2 linked regions of the Methylobacterium currus genome follow. The main gene of each other region encodes a partner of the protein of the gene in region 2 in a complex. Links are inferred from orthologs where the notes say so. Each region holds a gene or a part of one and is shown on either strand. Other genes may lie near its edges. The genes, in order: secY and secA.

The links.
Region 1: the proteins of secA (region 2) and secY are in contact, whole or in part, in a crystal structure (PDB 3DIN), measured with the Thermotoga maritima proteins. The link is inferred for Methylobacterium currus from one-to-one orthologs. Residues at the interface, in WP_004082002.1 of Thermotoga maritima: Glu261, Ala262, Arg263, Lys300, Ala301, Arg302, Thr303, Ile304, Ile305, Leu323, Tyr324, Asp325, Pro326, Val329, Ser330, Tyr333, Ile336, Lys340, Phe345, Val349, Glu363, Phe364, Tyr374, Ser375, Gly376, Gly377, Glu393, Ile395, Thr482, Ser483; in WP_004081795.1 of Thermotoga maritima: Glu108, Gly109, Glu110, Glu111, Ala236, Glu237, Arg238, Arg239, Ile240, Thr241, Ile242, Gln243, Tyr244, Ala245, Arg246, Arg247, Val248, Thr249, Gly250, Arg251, Arg252, Val253, Tyr254, Gly256, Ala257, Ser258, Thr259, Tyr260, Leu261, Pro262.

The regions. Positions count from the first base shown.
Region 1 is NZ_CP028843.1:2,991,629-3,001,326, reverse strand. The notes cover bases 1,747-4,699. They hold secY (preprotein translocase subunit SecY), read right to left. Parts: upstream 3,916-4,699; coding sequence 2,578-3,915; downstream 1,747-2,577. Other genes in these bases: rpmD (50S ribosomal protein L30), read right to left, coding at 4,547-4,699; rplO (50S ribosomal protein L15), read right to left, coding at 4,048-4,536; DA075_RS14030 (adenylate kinase), read right to left, coding at 1,794-2,393. Also shown: DA075_RS14045 (MBL fold metallo-hydrolase), read right to left, coding at 1-616; rpsK (30S ribosomal protein S11), read right to left, coding at 681-1,070; rpsM (30S ribosomal protein S13), read right to left, coding at 1,214-1,582; more of rpmD, read right to left, coding at 4,700-4,738; rpsE (30S ribosomal protein S5), read right to left, coding at 4,751-5,332; rplR (50S ribosomal protein L18), read right to left, coding at 5,500-5,862; rplF (50S ribosomal protein L6), read right to left, coding at 5,875-6,408; rpsH (30S ribosomal protein S8), read right to left, coding at 6,445-6,840; rpsN (30S ribosomal protein S14), read right to left, coding at 6,857-7,162; rplE (50S ribosomal protein L5), read right to left, coding at 7,204-7,770; rplX (50S ribosomal protein L24), read right to left, coding at 7,763-8,080; rplN (50S ribosomal protein L14), read right to left, coding at 8,080-8,448; rpsQ (30S ribosomal protein S17), read right to left, coding at 8,772-9,026; rpmC (50S ribosomal protein L29), read right to left, coding at 9,041-9,256; rplP (50S ribosomal protein L16), read right to left, coding at 9,271-9,684. UniProt on the Escherichia coli protein: The central subunit of the protein translocation channel SecYEG. Consists of two halves formed by TMs 1-5 and 6-10.
Region 2 is NZ_CP028843.1:5,046,846-5,056,984, forward strand. The notes cover bases 4,492-7,885. They hold secA (preprotein translocase subunit SecA), read right to left. Parts: upstream 7,563-7,885; coding sequence 4,692-7,562; downstream 4,492-4,691. Other genes in these bases: DA075_RS23360 (ABC transporter substrate-binding protein), read left to right, coding at 7,805-7,885. In the rest of the region: phbB (acetoacetyl-CoA reductase), read left to right, coding at 1-524; DA075_RS23340 (hypothetical protein), read left to right, coding at 1,445-1,894; DA075_RS23345 (acetyl-CoA carboxylase biotin carboxylase subunit), read left to right, coding at 2,035-4,038; DA075_RS23350 (gamma-glutamylcyclotransferase family protein), read left to right, coding at 4,055-4,471; more of DA075_RS23360, read left to right, coding at 7,886-9,037; DA075_RS23370 (deoxyguanosinetriphosphate triphosphohydrolase), read right to left, coding at 9,998-10,139. UniProt on the Escherichia coli protein: Required for protein export, interacts with the SecYEG preprotein conducting channel.

The sequences.
Region 1 (9,698 bases), 2.1 Mb from region 2 along the record:
AGGCGGTGTGGCCGGGCGTGTGGCCGGGCGCCAGGATCGCCTCGATCCCCGGCAGCACCTCGCCCTCGCCGGCCCGGCGGATCCGGTCGCCGTAGGTCCCGACGAGCGCGTGGGCGCGGCGGAACCCCGCCTTCGCCCGCTCCGGCGCCCGTCCCTCGGCCCCCTCGGCGAGCCAGTAGGCGGCCTCGGCCTGCGGGATCACCACCTCGGCATTCGGGAAGAGGGCGGCGCGATCGGGCCCCACCAGACCGCCGATATGATCGGAATGCAGGTGGGTCACCAGCACGGTGCCGATCGCCTCCGGCGCCACGCCGCAGGCGGCCAGCGCCGCCGGCAGGTGCCCGAGGGTCGCAGGCCCGCCCGCCCCCATCCCGGCATCGACCAGGACCGGGGCCGGCCCGCCGAGGATCAGGAAGGCGTTGACGGAGATCCGCGGCGCCTCAACACTGCGGAAACCCCGCTCCTGCAGGCTCGCGGCCTCGTCGACGGGGATGCCCTGGACCAGCCCCAGCGACGCCACGAGATAGCCGTCGCTGAGGGCGACCACAACGCGATCGCCCAGCGTCCAGGGGAGGACGCCGGGCCGGACGATGTCGGCGGTGAGGGGTGTCGACACGCAATCCTCTTCGCGGGCCGTCGGTCGGGAGGCTTCTCGCGACGCCTCCCGGACCTGTGGACGATCAGACGCGGCGACGCTTGCGCGGGCGGCAGCCGTTATGCGGGATGGGGGTCACGTCGCGGATCGACGTCACCGTGAAGCCCGCCGCCTGAAGCGCGCGCAGAGCCGACTCGCGGCCCGAACCGGGGCCCGAGACCTCGACCTCGAGAGTGCGCATGCCGTGCTCGGCGGCCTTGCGGCCGGCATCCTCGGCCGCGACCTGGGCGGCGTAGGGGGTCGACTTGCGGGAGCCCTTGAAGCCCATGGCGCCGGCCGACGACCACGAGATCGTGTTGCCCTGGGCGTCCGTGATGGTGATCATCGTGTTGTTGAACGAGGCGTTCACGTGGGCGACGCCCGACACGATGTTCTTGCGTTCGCGACGACGGACGCGGGTTGCTTCCTTGGCCATACTGTCTTTCGATCCTTCAGGCGCGCCCGTGGTGCCAGGCGCTCGGGACGTCTCTTACGAGTAGCGGTGACGGCGCTCTCGCGCCGCCGGTGTCGGGCGGAACCGAAAGCCCGGCCCCGCCGATTGGACTAGCGGATCGCGGCTTACTTCTTCTTGCCGGCGATCGGCTTCGCCTTGCCCTTGCGGGTGCGGGCGTTGGTGTGGGTGCGCTGGCCGCGGACCGGCAGGTTGCGGCGGTGACGCAGGCCGCGGTAGCAGCCGAGATCCATCAGGCGCTTGATGTTCATCGCGACTTCGCGGCGCAGGTCGCCCTCGACGACGTAGTCGCGGTCGATCGTCTCGCGGATCTGCAGCACCTCGGCGTCGGTGAGCTGGTTCACGCGACGCTCGGCCGGGATGCCGACCTTCTCGGTGATCTCCTCGGCCTTCTTGGCACCGATGCCGTGGATGTACTGCAGCGCGATGACGACGCGCTTGTTGGTCGGGATGTTGACGCCGGCGATACGGGCCATGGTGTTCCTGCTCTCCATCGCGCCCAGGCGTCGGGCCCGGACGGCATTCTCTAAGGTCTCACGCGCGTCCGGTGGAGTCCGGCCCCTGCGCGTCGTCCCGACGGCAAATCGGCCCGGAGCGGCCTCCAGAGAGGCACGCCGGGCCGTCCGGGTCTGAACGAAGGAGCGCCCACTAGCGCGGGCGCGAACCGTTGTCAACTCGTTACCTGCGTCACGCCGACACGGCCTGGAACGGGGCGAGCATCGCTTCGAGCTGCCTCGTCACCTCGTCGATCGGCGCCATGCCGTCGACCTGGCGCAGGAGGCCGGTACCGGCGTAATGCGCAGAGAGCGGCGCCGTCTGGGTGCGATAGGCGTCGAGCCGGGTCTTGAACACCTCCGGCGTGTCGTCCTTGCGCACCGGCTCGCCGCGAGCCTCGGTCTCGGCCGCGCGCTTGGCGATGCGCCCGACCAGCGCGTCCTCGTCGACCTTGAACTCGATCACCGCGTCGAGGCGCAGACCCTTCTGGGCCAGCATCGTGTCCAGAGCGACGGCCTGCGCCACCGTACGCGGGAAGCCGTCGAGGATGAAGCCGCTGCGGGCGTCGGGCTCCTCGATCCGGTCGGCGACGATGCCGATCACGATGTCGTCGGAGACGAGCGCGCCGCTCTCCATCAGGGCCTTGGCCTTGAGGCCGACCGGGGTGCCGGCCGCCACCGCGGCCCGCAGCATGTCGCCGGTCGAGAGCTGCGGGATTCCGAACCGCTCGACGATCCGCGCCGATTGGGTGCCTTTCCCGGCGCCGGGCGGGCCGAGCAGAATGATCCGCATAACCTGTCACTCCCCTCCACCGCGTCCCGCACGGGATCCTTCCTCCCAGGGGCGCGGCCTCTCTGCTTGTTCTAACCCGAGACCCGCTCCGGCCGTTATCCGACCATGCGCTAAGGCCCGGCCCCGGCGCAAGGGCGCCCGGGCCGGTTGTATTGGCCCCCGGGAATTGTCGCTCGCGACGGTGTCAGCGCCGGCGCGCGCCGCGCAGCTTCGCCTTCTTCACCAGGCCCTCGTACTGGTGCGCCAGCAGGTGGCCATGGACCTGCGCCACCGTGTCCATGGTGACCGAGACCACGATCAGGAGCGACGTGCCGCCGAAGTAGAACGGCAGCGAGGCGTAGGAGACCAGGATCTCCGGGATCAGGCAGATCACCGTCAGGTAGGCGGCGCCGATCACGGTGATGCGCGACAGGACCTTGTCGATGAACTCTGCGGTGCGCTCGCCGGGACGGATGCCGGGGATGAAGCCGCCATGCTTCTTCAGGTTGTCCGCGGTCTCCTGCGGGTTGAACACCACCGCCGTGTAGAAGAAGGCGAAGAAGATGATCAGCGCCGCGTAGAGCAGCATGTAGAGCGGCCGGCCGTGGCCGAGATAGGTCGCCAGGGTGGCGATGATGCCGGTGCCGTTCGGATCGGTCTGGAAGCTCGCGGCGGTGGCCGGCAGCAGCAGCAGCGACGAGGCGAAGATCGGCGGGATGACGCCCGAGGTGTTGAGCTTGAGCGGCAGGAACGAGGTCTGGCCCTCGTACATCCGGTTGCCGACCTGGCGCTTGGGGTAGTTGATCAGGAGGCGGCGCTGGGCGCGCTCCATGAACACGATGAAGTAGACGACGGCCGCGGCCATCACCAGCACGCCGAGGATCACCACCGTCGAGAGCGCGCCCTGCCGCCCGAGCTCGAGGGTGCCGGCGATCGCCGAGGGCAGGTGCGCGACGATGCCCGCGAAGATGATGAGCGAGGAGCCGTTGCCGATGCCGCGCGAGGTGATCTGCTCGCCGATCCACATCAGGAACAGCGTGCCGCCGGTCAGCGTGATGACGGTCGAGACCAGGAAGAACGGCCCCGGATCCTGCACGATGCCGCCGGAACTCTGCAAACCGACCGCGATGCCCCAGGCCTGGAAGATCGCCAGCACCACCGTCAGGTAGCGGGTGTACTGGTTGAGCACCTTGCGGCCCGACTCGCCCTCCTTCTTCAGCGTCTCGAGCGACGGCACCACCGAGGTGAGCAGCTGCACGATGATCGACGCCGAGATGTACGGCATGATGTTGAGCGCGAAGATCGCCATGCGCTCGACGGCACCGCCGGAGAACATGTTGAACAGGCCGAGCACGCCGCCCTGCGCGTTGGCGAAGCTCTGGCGGAGCGCATCGGGATCGATGCCGGGCAGCGGGATGTAAGTCCCGAGCCGGTAGACGATCAGGGCGCCCAGCGTGAACCAGATCCGCTTCTTGAGCTCTTCGGCCTTGGCGATGGCGCCGAAGTTGAGGTTGGCGGCGAGCTGCTCGGCTGCAGAGGCCATGGGTTACGTGTCCTCAGGGTCGGGATCCGCGGCGTCGCGGTCAGGGATGCGCGGGCATCCCCCAAAACACGAGCGGCGGCCTCGCGCTGGTCGCACGGGCCGCCGCCGATGATCGGTGACTTAAAGTGTGCCTCAGGCGGACGCAACCGCGTCGTCGGCGGTCGCGAGCGACTGGGTCACCGAGCCGCCGGCCTTCTCGATCGCCTCGACCGCCGACTTCGACGCCCGGGAGACCTGGAAAGTCAGCTTGGCGGTGAGTTCGCCGACGCCGAGGATCTTCACGCCATCGCGGGCCTTGGAGACCACGCCGGCGGCGATCAGCGCCTCGAGGGTCACCGGAGCCGAGGCGTCCAGCTTGCCGGCATCCACCGCCTGCTGGATGCGGCCGATATTGACCTCGTTGAGGTCGGTCGCCCCCGGGTTGTTGAAGCCGCGCTTGGGCAGGCGACGGTGGAGCGGCATCTGGCCGCCCTCGAAGCCCTTGATGGCGACGCCGGAGCGCGCCTTCTGGCCCTTCACGCCGCGGCCGGCGGTCTTGCCCTTGCCGGAGCCGATACCCCGGCCGACGCGCATCCGCTTCTTGGTTGCGCCTTCGTTGTCACGGATTTCGTTGAGCTTCATGGTGCCCTCCTCACGCCGCGTCGTCGAGAACGCGCACGAGGTGATGCACCTTCGCGATCATGCCGCGCACCGACGGGTTGTCGGGCAGGACGGCGATACGGTGCATCTTGTTCAGCTTCAGGCCGATCAGCGTCTGGCGCTGGCTGGCCTCGCGGCGGATCGGCGAGCCGATCTGCTGCACGCGGACGGTCTTCTCAGTCATCCCGAGCCTCCCTTACGCAGCGTCGGCGGAGTCGGCCGAGGCGGCCGAGTCAGCATCACGACGGCGGGCCTGGAGGGCCGAGACCTTCAGACCGCGGCGCGCCGCGACCGAACGGGGCGAATCCTCGTTCTTCAGCGCGTCGAAGGTGGCGCGCACGAGGTTGTAGGGGTTCGACGAGCCGAGCGACTTCGCCACCACGTCCTGCATGCCGAGCGTCTCGAAGACGGCGCGCATCGGGCCGCCCGCGATGATGCCGGTACCGGCCGGAGCCGCGCGCAGGATCACCTTGCCGGCGCCGTGACGGCCCTGCACGTCGTGGTGCAGGGTGCGGCCCTCGCGGAGCGCGACGCGGACGAGGCCGCGCTTGGCCGCCTCGGTGGCCTTGCGGATGGCCTCGGGAACCTCACGGGCCTTGCCGTGACCGAAACCGACGCGACCCTTCTGGTCGCCGACGACGACGAGGGCCGCGAAGCCGAAGCGACGGCCGCCCTTCACCACCTTGGCGACACGGTTGATGTGGACGAGCTTGTCCACGAACTCGCTGTCGCGCTCCTCGCGGTCGTCGCGGCGACGACCCTCACGCTCACGTGCCATGTGTGTTGTCCATCGACTGACGCGGGCGGCGGTCCCGCTCGCTGCTGTGTCATCCGCCGTAAAGAGAGAGGGAGCCGCATGGGCCCCCTCGCCTCCGGGACATCGTGCCGACCCGACCGGGGCGGCGCCAGGACGCGCCCTCCCCTCTCGGGATCAGAAGTCCAAGGTTAGAAGTCGAGGCCGCCCTCGCGGGCCGCATCGGCCAGGGCCTTGACCCGGCCGTGATAAAGGTAGCCCGAGCGGTCGAAGATGACCTGGGTCACCCCGGCGGCCTTGGCGCGCTCCGCCACCAGCTTGCCGACCTCGGTCGCGGCGGCCTTGTCGGCACCGGTCTTGAGGCGGGCGCGCAGGTCCTTGTCGAGGCTCGAGGCGGCGGCCAGCGTATGGCCGGTCGCGTCGTCGATGACCTGGACGTAGATCTGCTTGGAGGAGCGGAACACCGAGAGCCGCGGACGGCCGTTCGCCGCCTTGCGGATCGCCCGCCGGACGCGCGCGCGGCGCCGATCGAGCAGTTCGATTTTGCGAGACATCGTCGGCGGTCCTTACTTCTTCTTGCCTTCCTTGCGGAAGATGAACTCGCCGGCGTACTTCACGCCCTTGCCCTTGTAGGGCTCGGGGCCGCGATACTCGCGGATCTCCGCCGCGACCTGGCCGACGCGCTGCTTGTCGATGCCGGTGACGATGATCTCGACCGGCCGCGGAGTGGCGATCGTGATCCCGTCCGGAATCGGGTACTCGACGTCGTGGCTGTAGCCGAGCGACAGCTTCAGCACCTTGCCGGCGACCGCGGCGCGGTAACCGACGCCGTTGATCTCCAGCTTCTTCTCGTAGCCCTTGGTCACGCCCTCGACCAGGTTCGAGACCTGGGCGCGGGAGAGGCCCCACATCGCGCGGGCCTCCTTGGTCTGCGACCGGGGCTGGACCGAGATCGCGCCGTTCTCGTGGCTGACCGACACCTGGTCGGGGACACGGAACTGCAGCTCCCCCTTCTGGCCCTTGATCTTGACGTTCTGGCCGTCGACGGTGGCGGTCACGCCGGCCGGCACGGTCACGGGCTTCTTGCCTACGCGGGACATGCTCGTCTCTCCTTTTCGGCTGTCAGGGTCCGAAGGTCAGAAGACCTTGCAGAGCACCTCGCCGCCGACGTTGCGCTCGCGCGCCTCGTGGTCGGCCATGACGCCCTGAGGGGTGGAGACGATGGTGATGCCCAGGCCGTCGGCGACGCGCGGCAGGGTATCGACCGACGAGTAGACCCGGCGGCCCGGCTTGGAGACGCGCTCGATCGAGCGGATCACCGGCTGGCCGTCGAAGTACTTGAGTTCGATCGCGAACTCGGTGCGCCCGTTACCGTAATCGGTCGTGGCGTAGTCGCGGATGTAGCCCTCGGACTTCAGGACGTCGAGGACGCGGGCCCGCAGCTTGGAGCCGGGGGTCTGCACGACGTTGCGACGACGCTGCTGGCCGTTGCGGATGCGGGTGAGCATATCGCCCACGGGATCGTTGATCATCTGTGGCGCCCTCCCCTTACCAGCTGGACTTGACCAGGCCCGGGATCAGACCCCGAGATCCCAGATCGCGGAGCGCGACGCGGGAGATGCCGAGCTTGCGGTAGTAAGCCCGGGGACGGCCGGTCATCTCGCAGCGGTTGCGGATGCGGGTCGCGCTGGAGTTGCGGGGCAGCTCCGCCAGCTTGAGGCGCGCCTCGAAGCGCTCCTCCATCGACAGCGACTCGTCGTTGGCGGTGGCCAGCAGCGCTTCGCGCTTCGGCGCGAAACGCTTCACCAGCTCCCGCCGCTGCTTGTTCTTCTCGATCTTGCTCGTCTTAGCCATGTTCTAGCTCTCCGGTGTCCGCGTATGGGGGCGTAGAGCCCTCACTGCCGGAACGGGAAGTTGAAGTGCTTCAGGAGCGCCCGGGCCTCGGCATCGGTCTTGGCGGTGGTCGCCACGACGATGTCCATGCCCCAGGTGTTCTGGGCCTTGTCGTAGTTGATCTCGGGGAACACCAGGTGCTCCTTGATCCCGAGGGCGTAGTTGCCGCGGCCGTCGAACGACTTCGGGTTCAGGCCGCGGAAGTCACGCACGCGCGGCAGCGCGATGGTGATCAGGCGATCCATGAACTCGTACATCCGCTGCTTGCGCAGCGTGACCTTGCAGCCGATCGGCATGTTCTCGCGGACCTTGAAGGTCGCGATCGCCTTGCGGGCCCGGGTGACCACCGGCTTCTGGCCGACGATCAGGCCGAGATCCTCGGCCGCCACGGTGGCCTTCTTGGAGTCCTGGGTCGACTCGCCGACGCCCATGTTGACGACGATCTTCTCGATCGCCGGCACCTGCATCGGGTTGGTGTAGCCGAACTCCTCGATCAGCTTCGGACGCACCACTTCCTCGTAGTGCTTCTTCAGCCGCGGCGTGTAGCCGTCCTTCAGCGCCTCAGCCATCGATCAGATCTCCCGAGCGCTTCGCGAAGCGAACCTTGCGCCCGTCTTCCAGAATGCGAAAACCGACCCGGGTGGGCTTGCCGTCCTTGGGGTCGGCGACCGCCAGGTTCGACAGGTGGATCGCCGCCTCCTTGGAGATGATCCCGCCCTCGGAGGTCTGGGTCTGGCGCGTGTGGCGCTTCACCAGGTTGATCCCCCGCACCAGGGCCCGATCTTCCTTCGGCATCACCTGGATGACCTCGCCGGTGCGACCCTTGTCGCGGCCGGTCAGGACGACGACCTTGTCGCCCTTCTTCACCTTCGCAGCCATTACAGCACCTCCGGCGCCAGCGAGATGATCTTCATGTGGTTGCGAGCGCGCAGCTCGCGCGGCACGGGCCCGAAGATACGGGTGCCGATCGGCTCCTTCTGGTTGTTGATCAGCACGGCCGCGTTGCGGTCGAAGCGGATCACCGAACCGTCGGCCCGACGGACGTCCTTGGCAGTGCGCACGACGACCGCCTTCATGACGTCGCCCTTCTTCACGCGGCCCCGCGGAATCGCCTCCTTCACCGACACCACGATGATGTCGCCGACGCCGGCATACTTGCGCTTGGAACCACCGAGTACCTTGATGCACATCACGCGACGTGCGCCGGAATTGTCGGCGACGTCCAGATTCGTCTGCATCTGGATCACGGCCTAACGCCCTTTCCTTGTTTCAGGCAGGTCTCCACAGGGCAGGATTGCCCGGCGGACGGCAGCCTGATGGGGATCTCGCGTCCCCGTCCATTAAAAGACCGCGCAGCAGCGCGATGTCACGCTGGCGCGGTCAACGAACGCGATGAGGAGCGCGTCACACGCCCTTCATGTTTCGGTGGAGGCCGGCCATCTACACCGGATCGGCCTCGTTGACAAGGAGCCGGAGCGCCAAAAGGCACTCCGTTCCGATAAGGCGAAAGGGGCGCCGCGGGGCGCCCCGTTCCCGCGAGGCAAATGGGGCGCCGAAGCGGCGCCCCGTCTTACGCCTCGGCGGTCGCGACCGCCTCGCCCTCGACCAGCTTCCAGGTCTTGAGCTTGGAATAGGGCCGCGACTCCTCGATGAACACCGTCTGGCCGACCTTGGCCACGTTGTTCTCGTCGTGGGCGTGGTAGTTCTTCGACCGGCGAATGGTCTTCTTCATCACCGGGTGGGTGAAGCGACGCTCCACCTTCACGACGACGGTCTTGTCCTGCTTGTCGCTGACGACAACGCCCTGCAGCACGCGCTTCGGCATGGTCTTGAACTCCCTTAGCCCTGCGCCGCCTGCAGCGTCTTCTGGCGCTGCAAGGTGCGGACGCGGGCGATGTCGCGGCGCACTTCGCGCACCCGGGCGACGTTCTCGAGCTGACCCGTGGCCCGCTGGAAGCGCAGGTTGAACTGCTCCTTCTTCAGGTTCAGGAGCTCTTCGCCGAGCTGATCCGGCGACAGCGCGCTCAGGTCAGACAGCCTCTGGCTCGACTTCATCTCGAATATTCTCCTCAGTCGGCGATGCGCTGGATGAAGCGCGTGCGGACCGGCAGCTTGGCGGCACCCAGGCGCAGCGCCTCACGGGCGATGTCCTCGGCCACTCCGTCGATCTCGAACATGATGCGGCCCGGATGCACGCGGGCCGCCCAATATTCGGGCGCGCCCTTGCCGGAGCCCATGCGGACTTCGGTCGGCTTCGCGGTCACGGGAACGTCGGGGAAGATCCGGATCCAGACCCGGCCCTGACGCTTCATCTCGCGGGTGATCGCGCGGCGGGCCGCCTCGATCTGACGCGCGGTGATCCGCTCCGGCTCCATGGCCTTGAGGCCGTAGGAGCCGAAGTTCAGATCGGTTCCGCCCTTCGCGGCGCCGTGGATGCGGCCCTTGAACTGCTTGCGGAACTTCGTCTTCTTGGGTTGCAGCATGGCAGCCTCTCAAA
Region 2 (10,139 bases):
CTGCGGAAGCCGAGCTCGGCCCGATCGACACCCTCGTGAACAATGCCGGCATCACCCGGGACGGCATGTTCCACAAGATGACCTTCGAGCAGTGGCAGGCGGTGATCCGCACCAACCTCGACTCGATGTTCACCTGCACCCGGCCGCTGATCGACGGCATGCGCTCGCGGGGCTTCGGCCGCATCATCCTGATCTCGTCCATCAACGGCCAGAAGGGCCAGATGGGCCAGACCAACTACTCCGCCGCCAAGGCCGGCGTGATCGGCTTCGCCAAGGCGCTGGCGCAGGAGAACGCCAACAAGGGCATCACCGTCAACGTGATCGCGCCGGGCTACATCGCCACCGAGATGGTCAAGGCGATCCCCGCCGACGTGCTCAAGGCCAAGATCCTGCCGCACATCCCGGTCGGCCGCCTCGGCGAGGCGGAGGAGATCGCCCGCGCGGTGGAGTTCCTGGCCGGCGAGCAGGCGGGCTTCATCACCGGCTCGACCCTGACGATCAACGGCGGCCAGTACTTCGTGTGACGAGGCGGGGCGCCTCGTCCGGGGCGCCCCCTTTCCGAAGCCGTCGGGCTGGCCCGGCGGTTCCCGCCCCGCCTTGCATCGGGCCTCGACAACCCACCGGTTCCGCACGGGGTCGTGAGCATCGACCTGGGCCGGTCGATCCGGAAAGACGGCCACTCATCTGCCTCCCCGGCCCTCGCAGCGGCGCGACGAGGGTGATGGCGGGCTCTGGCCCCAGGTTGCGCAGCTTGCCCCTGGCCGCTCTCTCCGGCTCCCGCTCGAAGGGGGATGCGTCCCGCCTGACCCGGCGACGCCAGGGGCAGCAGGCGGATCAACGTCGCGATGACGGGTGGCGGCGCACTCCTCCGCGCGACGCGCGTGGCGCAGATCCTCATGAGCGCCGGCAGTATCTTGCCGCGCCGGCGACTCGCGGCGCGCATCGCGGCACCGCGCCGGTCCCGAGGCTCGACCGGGAAGCCGGATGGGCCGGACCCGGCCCATGGCCGCTCGCCGGCATGACGGGGATCCTGTCCCGTCGTGGACTCGGCATGCGGTCTTCGAGCTGCCGGACCGCCACGGCAGCGCACCGGCGGCGGCCGACAAGCAGCTGACCTCCATCGGCGGGCCTCGACGGCATCGTCCCGCCATCGGGCCGGCGGCGGGGAAGGCCGTCCGTCCTACCTCCGGACCGCCAGCTCGACCGCCGTCGCGACCGGGCGGGCGCTCGCGCGCATCACCGCGGCAGCGCCAGCGGACCCGGCATCGACCGACGCAATTGACGGATCGATGCAACGCTTTAGCAACGACACCCCGTTGCCAGGCTTTAACCTGAACAGGGATTCAGATCCAGCCGTTAACCTGTCAAAGGCCACCCGCCCTGCATAGTCCTCCTCACACAGGGACAAGCACCGGCGCAACAAAAGCCGGGGAGGCACAGACAGATGATCAACGCTTCGCTGCAACACTTCTGCAACCGTATGATCGCCGCCGGCGCCATCAGCCTGGAGGACGTGCGCGAGCTGCACCGTGCGGTGCTGCCCGATGGGCTGACCTGCCGCGAGGAGGCCGACATGCTGTTCGGCCTGGACCGGGCGATCCCGAGGGCCGATGCGGCCTTCGCCGAGTGGCTGATCGCGTCGACGGTCGATTTCGCCGTGTGGGGCGAGCGCCCGACCGGCCATATCGACGCCGACACCGCCCATTGGCTCGCCGCCTCGCTCGGCTGCGGCCGCGGCCCGACCGCCACCGGCGCCCGCATCGCCGTCGAGGTGGTGCGCGAGGCGGAGACCAACGACCCGGCCCTGATCAGCTTCGCGCTCCAGGCGAACCGGACCCGGGCCGGGGCTGAGGATGCGATCGAGGAGATCCTGTCCTACGCGGTGGCCGCGTGAACATGGGCTTCGACATGGGCTTCGCCCATTCGGCCGAGAACACCCGGCTTTGCGGCGCGCGCGCCATGCTTTAACGGGGATGAGCTTGGGTGTGACCCACCCCGGCCCGGATTCCCCCTTAGGCTCGAGTGCGCGCTCCGATGTTCGACAAGATCCTGATCGCCAACCGTGGCGAGATCGCCTGCCGCATCATCAAGACGGCGCGCCGCATGGGGATCAAGACGGTGGCGGTCTATTCCGACGCCGACCGTGACGCGCTGCACGTCGCCATGGCCGACGAGGCGGTGCATATCGGCCCCGCCGCCGCGGCGCAGTCCTACCTCGTCATCGACAAGATCGTGGAGGCCTGCCGGCAGACCGGCGCCCAGGCCGTCCATCCCGGCTATGGCTTCCTCTCCGAGCGCGAGGCCTTCCCCAAGGCGCTGGAAGCCGCCGGCATCGTGTTCATCGGCCCGAACCCCGCGGCAATCGCCGCCATGGGCGACAAGATCGAATCGAAGAAGGCGGCCTCCGCGGCACAAGTCTCGACCGTCCCGGGCTTCCTCGGGGTGATCGAGAGCCCGGAGCACGCCGTCACCATCGCCGACGAGATCGGCTATCCGGTCATGATCAAGGCCTCGGCCGGCGGCGGCGGCAAGGGCATGCGCATCGCGCACTCGGCCGGCGAGGTGGCGGAGGGCTTCGCCCGCGCCCGCTCGGAAGCCGCCTCGTCCTTCGGCGACGACCGGGTCTTCGTGGAAAAGTTCATCACCGATCCGCGCCACATCGAGATCCAGGTCATCGGCGACAAGCACGGCAACGTCGTCTATCTGGGCGAGCGCGAGTGCTCGATCCAGCGCCGCAACCAGAAGGTCATCGAGGAGGCGCCCTCCCCGCTCCTCGACGAGGCGACGCGGCGCAAGATGGGCGAGCAGGCCGTGGCCTTGGCCAAGGCCGTGAACTACGATTCCGCCGGCACCGTCGAGTTCGTCGCCGGCCAGGACAAGTCGTTCTACTTCCTCGAGATGAACACCCGGCTCCAGGTCGAGCACCCGGTGACCGAGATGATCACCGGCCTCGACCTCGTCGAGCTGATGATCCGGGTCGCGGCCGGCGAGAAGCTGCCGATCGCGCAAGATGACGTGACGCTGAACGGCTGGGCGGTGGAGAGCCGCGTCTACGCCGAGGATCCGACCCGCAACTTCCTGCCCTCGATCGGCCGGCTCACCACCTACCGGCCGCCGGAGGAGGGCCCCCTCGGCGACGCGATCGTGCGCAACGACACCGGCGTCGAGGAGGGAAGCGAGATCGCGATCCACTACGACCCGATGATCGCCAAGCTGGTCACCTGGGCCCCGACCCGCGACGAAGCGGTGGCGTCCCAGGCCCAGGCCCTCGACGCCTTCGCGATCGACGGCATCCGCCACAACATCCCGTTCCTCTCGGCGCTGATGCACCATCCGCGCTGGCAGGAAGGCCGGCTCTCCACCGGCTTCATCGCGGAGGAATTCCCGAACGGGTTCGAGGCGCCCAAGCCCGCGGGCGAGGTGGCGCGCCGGATGGCGGCGGCCGCCGCCGCGATCGACCACCTGCTCAACGAGCGCAAGCGCGGCATCTCGGGCCAGATGCGCGAGCCGTTCCAGTTGCGCTTCGAGAATGAGCGGGTGGTGCTGCTCGGCGACCAGCGTTTCGAGGCGACCGTCGAGACCACCAACGATGGGGTCGTGGTCGCCTTCGCGGACGGGACCGAATGGATGGTCGAGAGCGACTGGCTCCCGGGCGAACCGGTCTGGACCGGCACGATCGATGGTGAGCCGGCGGCGATCCAGGTCCGCTCCCTCCTCAACGGCGTTTCTCTGCAGCATGCGGGCGCCGCCGCCGAGGCCCGGGTCTACACGAGGCGCGAGGCGGAGCTGGCCGCCCTGATGCCCGTCAAGGAGGTCGCCGGGTCGGGCAAGCAGCTGCTCTGCCCGATGCCGGGCCTCGTGAAGAGCATCATGGTCACCCCCGGCCAGGAGGTGAAGGCGGGCGAGCCGCTGGCGATCGTCGAGGCGATGAAGATGGAGAACGTGCTGCGCGCCGAGCGCGACGGCACCGTCCAGACCATCCAGGCCAAGGAAGGCGACAGCCTGGCGGTCGACGCGGTGATCCTCGAATTCGCCTGAGCCGAGCGGTCTCTTCGTGCCGCTCTACTTCGCCTACGGCTCCAACATGGACCGGGCCGCCATGGCCCGGCGTTGCCCCGCCTCGCGGGTGCTCGGCCTCGGCCGGCTCAACCGCCACCGCCTCGTCATCATGCGGGAGGGCTACGCCTCGGTGGAGCGCTGTCCCTCCGGCACGGTCTGGGGCGTGCTGTGGGATTTGAGCCTCGCCGACGTGCCGGCCCTCGACCGCTACGAGGGCGTGGCGAGCGGGCTCTACGTCAAGGCGCAGCAGCCGGTCTCGACCGAAGGTGGGGTGCGGCGGGCGCTGGTGTATCTGGGCCGCGGCAGCGGCGGCGTGCCGAGGCCGGGCTACCTGGAGGGCGTGATCGCGGCGGGCCGGGAGAACGGCCTGCCGGAGATGTATTTACGGGGATTGGCGGCGCTCAAGCGGTAAGCACCCGCGACGCCTGAACCCTACCCCCTGCGGGGGAAGGTTCCCCGCGGAAGCGGGGCGGCAAAGGGGCAGCGCGACGCTGATCCAGGTCTGCGCCCGTCACGCAGGCACGGCCTCTTCCGGAAGCCACGTCCCTCTCCCGCCCCCTGCTGACGCAGGGCCCCCCTCCCCCGCAGAGGGGGGAGGGTCTCTTGGCGGCGTGCGCTGCGTCTTGCCGAGATCACTCCTCCGCGGCGAACCGGCCGTGGCAGTGCTTGTACTTCTTGCCCGAGCCGCAGGGGCAGGGCTCGTTGCGGCCGACCCGGCCCCAGGTCGCGGCGTCGTCGGGATTGCGCTCCAGCACCGGGGCGTCGGCGGCGAGGGCCTGACCGGCGAACTCGTAGGCACCGCCGCCGCCACCGGCCGCGCCCTCCGCGTAGGCGAACTCGTTCTCGCCGGTCACCGGGTCGAGGTGCTGGGCGAACATCGGCGGCAGCGTCTGCGGCTCCGGCTCCTGGTACATGATCTCGACCCGCATCAGCTGGCCGGTGACCTGCTCGCGCAGGGAGCCGACGAGGCTGTTGAACAGGTCGAACGCCTCCGACTTGTACTCGTTGAGCGGGTCGCGCTGGGCGATGCCGCGCCAGCCGATCACCTGGCGCAGGTGGTCGAGGGTGACGAGGTGCTCGCGCCAGAGATGGTCGAGGCTCTGGAGCAGCACCTGCTTCTCGACATAGGCCATCACCTCGGGCGTGTTGCGGGCGGTGCGCTCGGCATACGCCTCGTCGGCGGCCTTGCGCAGGCGCTCGCGGATCTCCTCGTCGGCGATGCCCTCTTCCTTGGCCCAGTCCTCGACCGGGACGTCGAGGTTGAGGTCGCGGGTGATGCTCTCGCGCAGGCCCGCGATGTCCCACTGCTCCGGATAGGCGTCCTCCGGCACGTGGCGCGCCACCACGTCCTCGATCACGCCCTGGCGCATCTCGTCGACGGTCTCGCGCACGCTCTCCTGCGCCATGAACTCGCGGCGCTGCTCGAACACGACCTTGCGCTGGTCGTTCATGACGTTGTCGTACTTGAGCACGTTCTTGCGCATGTCGAAGTTGCGCGCTTCGACCTTCTGCTGCGCCTTGGCGATCGCCTTGTTGATCCACGGATGGATGATCGCCTCGCCCTCCTCGAGCCCGAGGCGCTGGAGCATGCCGTCCATGCGGTCGGAGCCGAAGATCCGCATCAGGTCGTCCTGAAGCGAGAGGTAGAATTTCGAGCGGCCGGGATCGCCCTGGCGGCCGGAGCGGCCGCGCAGCTGGTTGTCGATGCGCCGGCTCTCGTTGCGCTCGGTGCCGAGGATGTAGAGGCCGCCGGGCAGCGCCGCCTTGCGGCCGGCGGCCGGGTCGGCCGGCTCGCCCGAGCCCAGCACGCGCGCCCGGTTCTGCTCGATCTCGGCCTTCAGACCCGCGATGCGGGCGTCGCGCTCAGGCCCCTCCGGCACATTGGCCAGCTCCTGCTCGATCCGCATGTCGAGGTTGCCGCCGAGCTTGATGTCGGTGCCGCGGCCGGCCATGTTGGTGGCGATGGTGATCGCGCCCGGCACGCCGGCCTCGGCCACGATGTAGGCTTCCTGCTCGTGGAAGCGGGCATTCAGCACCGCGAAGCGCTTGGTCACCCGTCCCTCGCGGGCGGCGGCGTAGACATCCTCCAGCGCCGACGGGTCGCTGTAGTCGAGCGGCTTGTAGCCGTGCTTGACCAGCAGGCCGGCGAGGTGCTCCGAGCGCTCGATCGAGCCGGTGCCGACCAGCACCGGCTGCAGCCGGGCATGGGCCTTGTCGATCTCCTGGATGATCGCGGCGTATTTCTCGTCGACGGTGCGGTAGACCTCGTCGTCCTCGTCGACGCGCTCGACCTCCTTGTTGGTCGGGATCTCGACCACTTCGAGGTTGTAGATTTCCTGGAACTCGTCGGCCTCGGTCGAGGCGGTGCCGGTCATGCCGGCGAGCTTCTTGTAGAGGCGGAAGTAGTTCTGGAAGGTGATCGAGGCGAGCGTCTGGTTCTCGGGCTGGATCGTCACCCGCTCCTTGGCCTCGAGGGCCTGGTGGAGTCCTTCCGAGTAGCGCCGGCCGGGCATCATGCGGCCGGTGAACTCGTCGATGATCACCACCTCGTCGTTGCGGACGATGTAGTCCTTGTCGCGGGTGAACAGGGTGTGGGCGCGCAAAGCCTGGTTGACGTGGTGGACCAGCGTCACGTTGTGGGCGTCGTAGAGGTCGCCCTCCTTGAGGATGCCGGCCTCGCGCAGCAATTCCTCGATGTGCTCGTTGCCGTTCTCGGTCAGCGAGACCGTGCGCTGCTTCTCGTCGAGGTCGTAATCCTCGCGTACCAGGCGCGGCAAGATCGCATCGATCGTGGTGTAGAGGTCGGAGCGGTCGTCGATGGGACCCGAGATGATCAGCGGCGTGCGCGCCTCGTCGATCAGGATCGAGTCGACCTCGTCGACGATCGCGTAGTTGTGGCCGCGCTGAACCATCTGGCCCAGCTCGTACTTCATGTTGTCGCGCAGGTAGTCGAAGCCGTACTCGTTGTTGGTGCCGTAGGTGATGTCGCAGGCATAGGCCGCCTTGCGCTCGACGTCGTCGAGGCCGTGCACGATGATGCCGGTGGTCAGGCCGAGGAAGCGGTAGACCCGTCCCATCCACTCGGCGTCGCGGCGGGCGAGGTAGTCGTTGACGGTGACGACGTGGACGCCCTTCCCCGACAGGGCGTTGAGGTAGGTGGCGAGCGTCGCCACCAGGGTCTTGCCCTCGCCGGTCTTCATCTCGGCGATGCCGCTCTCGTGCAGCACCATGCCGCCGATCAGCTGGACGTCGAAGTGGCGCTGGCCGAGCACCCGCTTGGCCGCCTCGCGCACGGTCGCGAAGGCCGGGACCAGGATGTCGTCGAGGGACTTGCCGGCGGCGAGCTCGGCCTTCAGGGCGTCGGTGCGGGCGCGCAGGGCCTCGTCGGACAGGGCCGCCAGCTCGGGCTCGAGGGCGTTGATGGCCTGGACGCGGGGTCGGTATCCCTTCACCCGGCGGTCGTTGGACGACCCGAAGATCTTCTTGGCAAGGGAACCCAGCATCGTGAACCTGCGATCGATCGTAACGGTAGTGGCGCGCGCCGCGGGCGCCTTATAGGCCCATATAGGGAGCCGTGCACCCAAAAGGCAGCGGGCGCGAAGGCACAACCGTGGCCGTGCTGCGAAAGACGGGGGGCGGAGGGCGGCAAGGCCGCTTGATTCCCGCCCCGGCACCGCCCTAGCTGCCGTGCTGCCAGAGGCAGGATAACGGCCGCACGGGCAACGAAGCGGCCGGGGAGGACGACATGACACGTTTGAGCCGGGCGCTCGCCCGCACCACCGCGCTCGCCGCCGGTCTCGCTCTCGCGACCGCCGCACACGCCCAATCCCCCCAGAAGGGCGCCTCCGACGGCGTGGTGAAGATCGGCATCCTCAACGACCAGTCCGGCGTCTACGCCGATTTCGGCGGCCGCGGCTCGGTCGAGGCGGCGAAGATGGCGGTCGAGGATTTCGGGGGCAAGGTCCTCGACGTGCCGGTGCAGATCGTCGACGCCGACCACCAGAACAAGCCGGACATCGCCTCGAACATCGCCCGGCAATGGTACGACACCGACCGTGTCGACGCGATCATGGAGCTGACCACCTCCTCGGTGGCGCTCGCGGTGCAGGGCCTGTCGAAGGAGAAGCGCAAGATCACGATCGTGGACGGTGCGGCCACCTCGGACCTCACCGGCAAGCAGTGCACGCCCTACGGCTTCCACTGGGCCTACGACACCCACGCGCTGGCGGTCGGCACCGGCGGCTCGCTGGTCGAGACCGGCGGCGACACCTGGTTCTTCCTCACCGCCGACTACGCCTTCGGCACCGCGCTCCAGGCCGACGTCACCCAGTACGTGACCCAGAAGGGCGGCAAGGTGGTGGGCGCCGTGCGCCATCCCTTGAGCGCGCAGGACTTCTCGTCGTTCCTGCTCCAGGCGCAAGGATCGGGGGCCAAGATCGTCGGGCTGGCCAATGCCGGCCTCGACACCTCGAACGCGATCAAGCAGGCGGCGGAATTCGGCATCGTCCAGGGCGGCCAGCGCCTCGCGGCCCTGCTGTTCACGCTAGCGGAAGTCCACGGTCTCGGCCTCAAGGCGGCGCAGGGCATCGTGCTGACCGAGGGCTATTACTGGGACCTCGACGACCAGGCGCGCGGCTTCGCCAAGCGCTTCATGGCCAAGACCGGCAAGATGCCGAACATGATCCAGGCCGGCACCTACTCCTCGGTGCTGCACTACCTGAAGGCCGTGAAGGCCGCCGGCACCGACGACACCGACGCCGTGGCCGCCAAGATGCGCGAGCTGAAGGTCGACGACTTCTTCGGCCGCGGCGGCACCGTTCAGGCCAATGGCCGCATGGTCCACGACATGTACCTGTTCCAGGTCAAGTCGCCGACCGAGTCGAAGGCGCCGTGGGACTACTACAAGCTGCTCGCCACGATTCCCGGCGACAAGGCCTTCCTCTCGGCCAAGGCCAGCGGCTGCCCGCTGACGCAGTGAGGGCGAAGGGACCTCGGCGAGGACCTTGACACGTCACAGGGTCATCCCGGGCCTCGCCGCAGGCGAGCGCCCGGGATCCCGAGCTTGTTACGGATTCGAGGCGAGTCGAGGGGCTTGCTTGACCGCCGGACGGACGAAGGCGACGAGGGTTGGCCCGGTCGGGGCGTAGCGCTCGTCATGCTGAACGAGCCTGCCCAGGCGGGTGGCCCAGGGACGGCAGCGATCAACCGCCCGTCGCGGCGGGACCAGCACGGAGCTTTGCGTGGCCGCAGGCAGCTCGCGACGCTCCGGCTCGATGCCGGGGGCGCGGACGGCCATGGCCCGCGTCTTCCCGGTGTAGCCCCGATCGACGAAGGCGACCGCGACACGTTTGCCGGTGGTCGAGGGCACGGCCCCGGTCAAGCGGCCGCGCTGGCGTTGATGTCACTTGACTGGCTCTTGGACGGCGAGACGGGCACCCGCGCCCGTGCATGATCCGGTATCCGAGCCGAGCCCCGACCCTCGACCCTCGAACCGATGGCGGATCAAGGCGTTCGCAGAAGGGACGGGAAGGGCGATGCGCTCGTGGTGCAGGGCGTGACCCGGCGCGTCGCCTCTCGCGACGACGACCGGGCATCCTCCGCATGACGCGTCAGCGCCGGTGATGCACCATCACACCACGAGATTGCACACCACGAGATTGCACACCCCGAGACTGCACACTCCCCGGGAACATCCAGGCCCACGCAGTGGCCGGCCTGCGCGAGGCCATCGAGGCGGCGGGTTTTCCCACCCGCGCCCTCATCCTGAGGCACCGAAGCCCAGCGGAGGCCTCGACGGACGCCTCCAGGTATCGCTCGGACTGCTGGAGCGCTTCTTCGAGGCCGGATCGTGCAGCGATCTCCGATCGCAGGCCATCTCCGGATGAAGGCGAGGAGGGGATGAAGCGGAGCGAGTGGCCGGGAAGGCCAGCAAGCCCCCTCATCCCTCCGACCCCGGCCAGATCACCCAGTGAAGGTCCGGCGTCTCGGGAAACAGCCGGCGGTGCTGGCTCACCGCGTAATTGTCGGTCATGCCGGCGATGAAGTCGGCGACGCGGCGCAGGGTGCGGGGATCGTCGGGG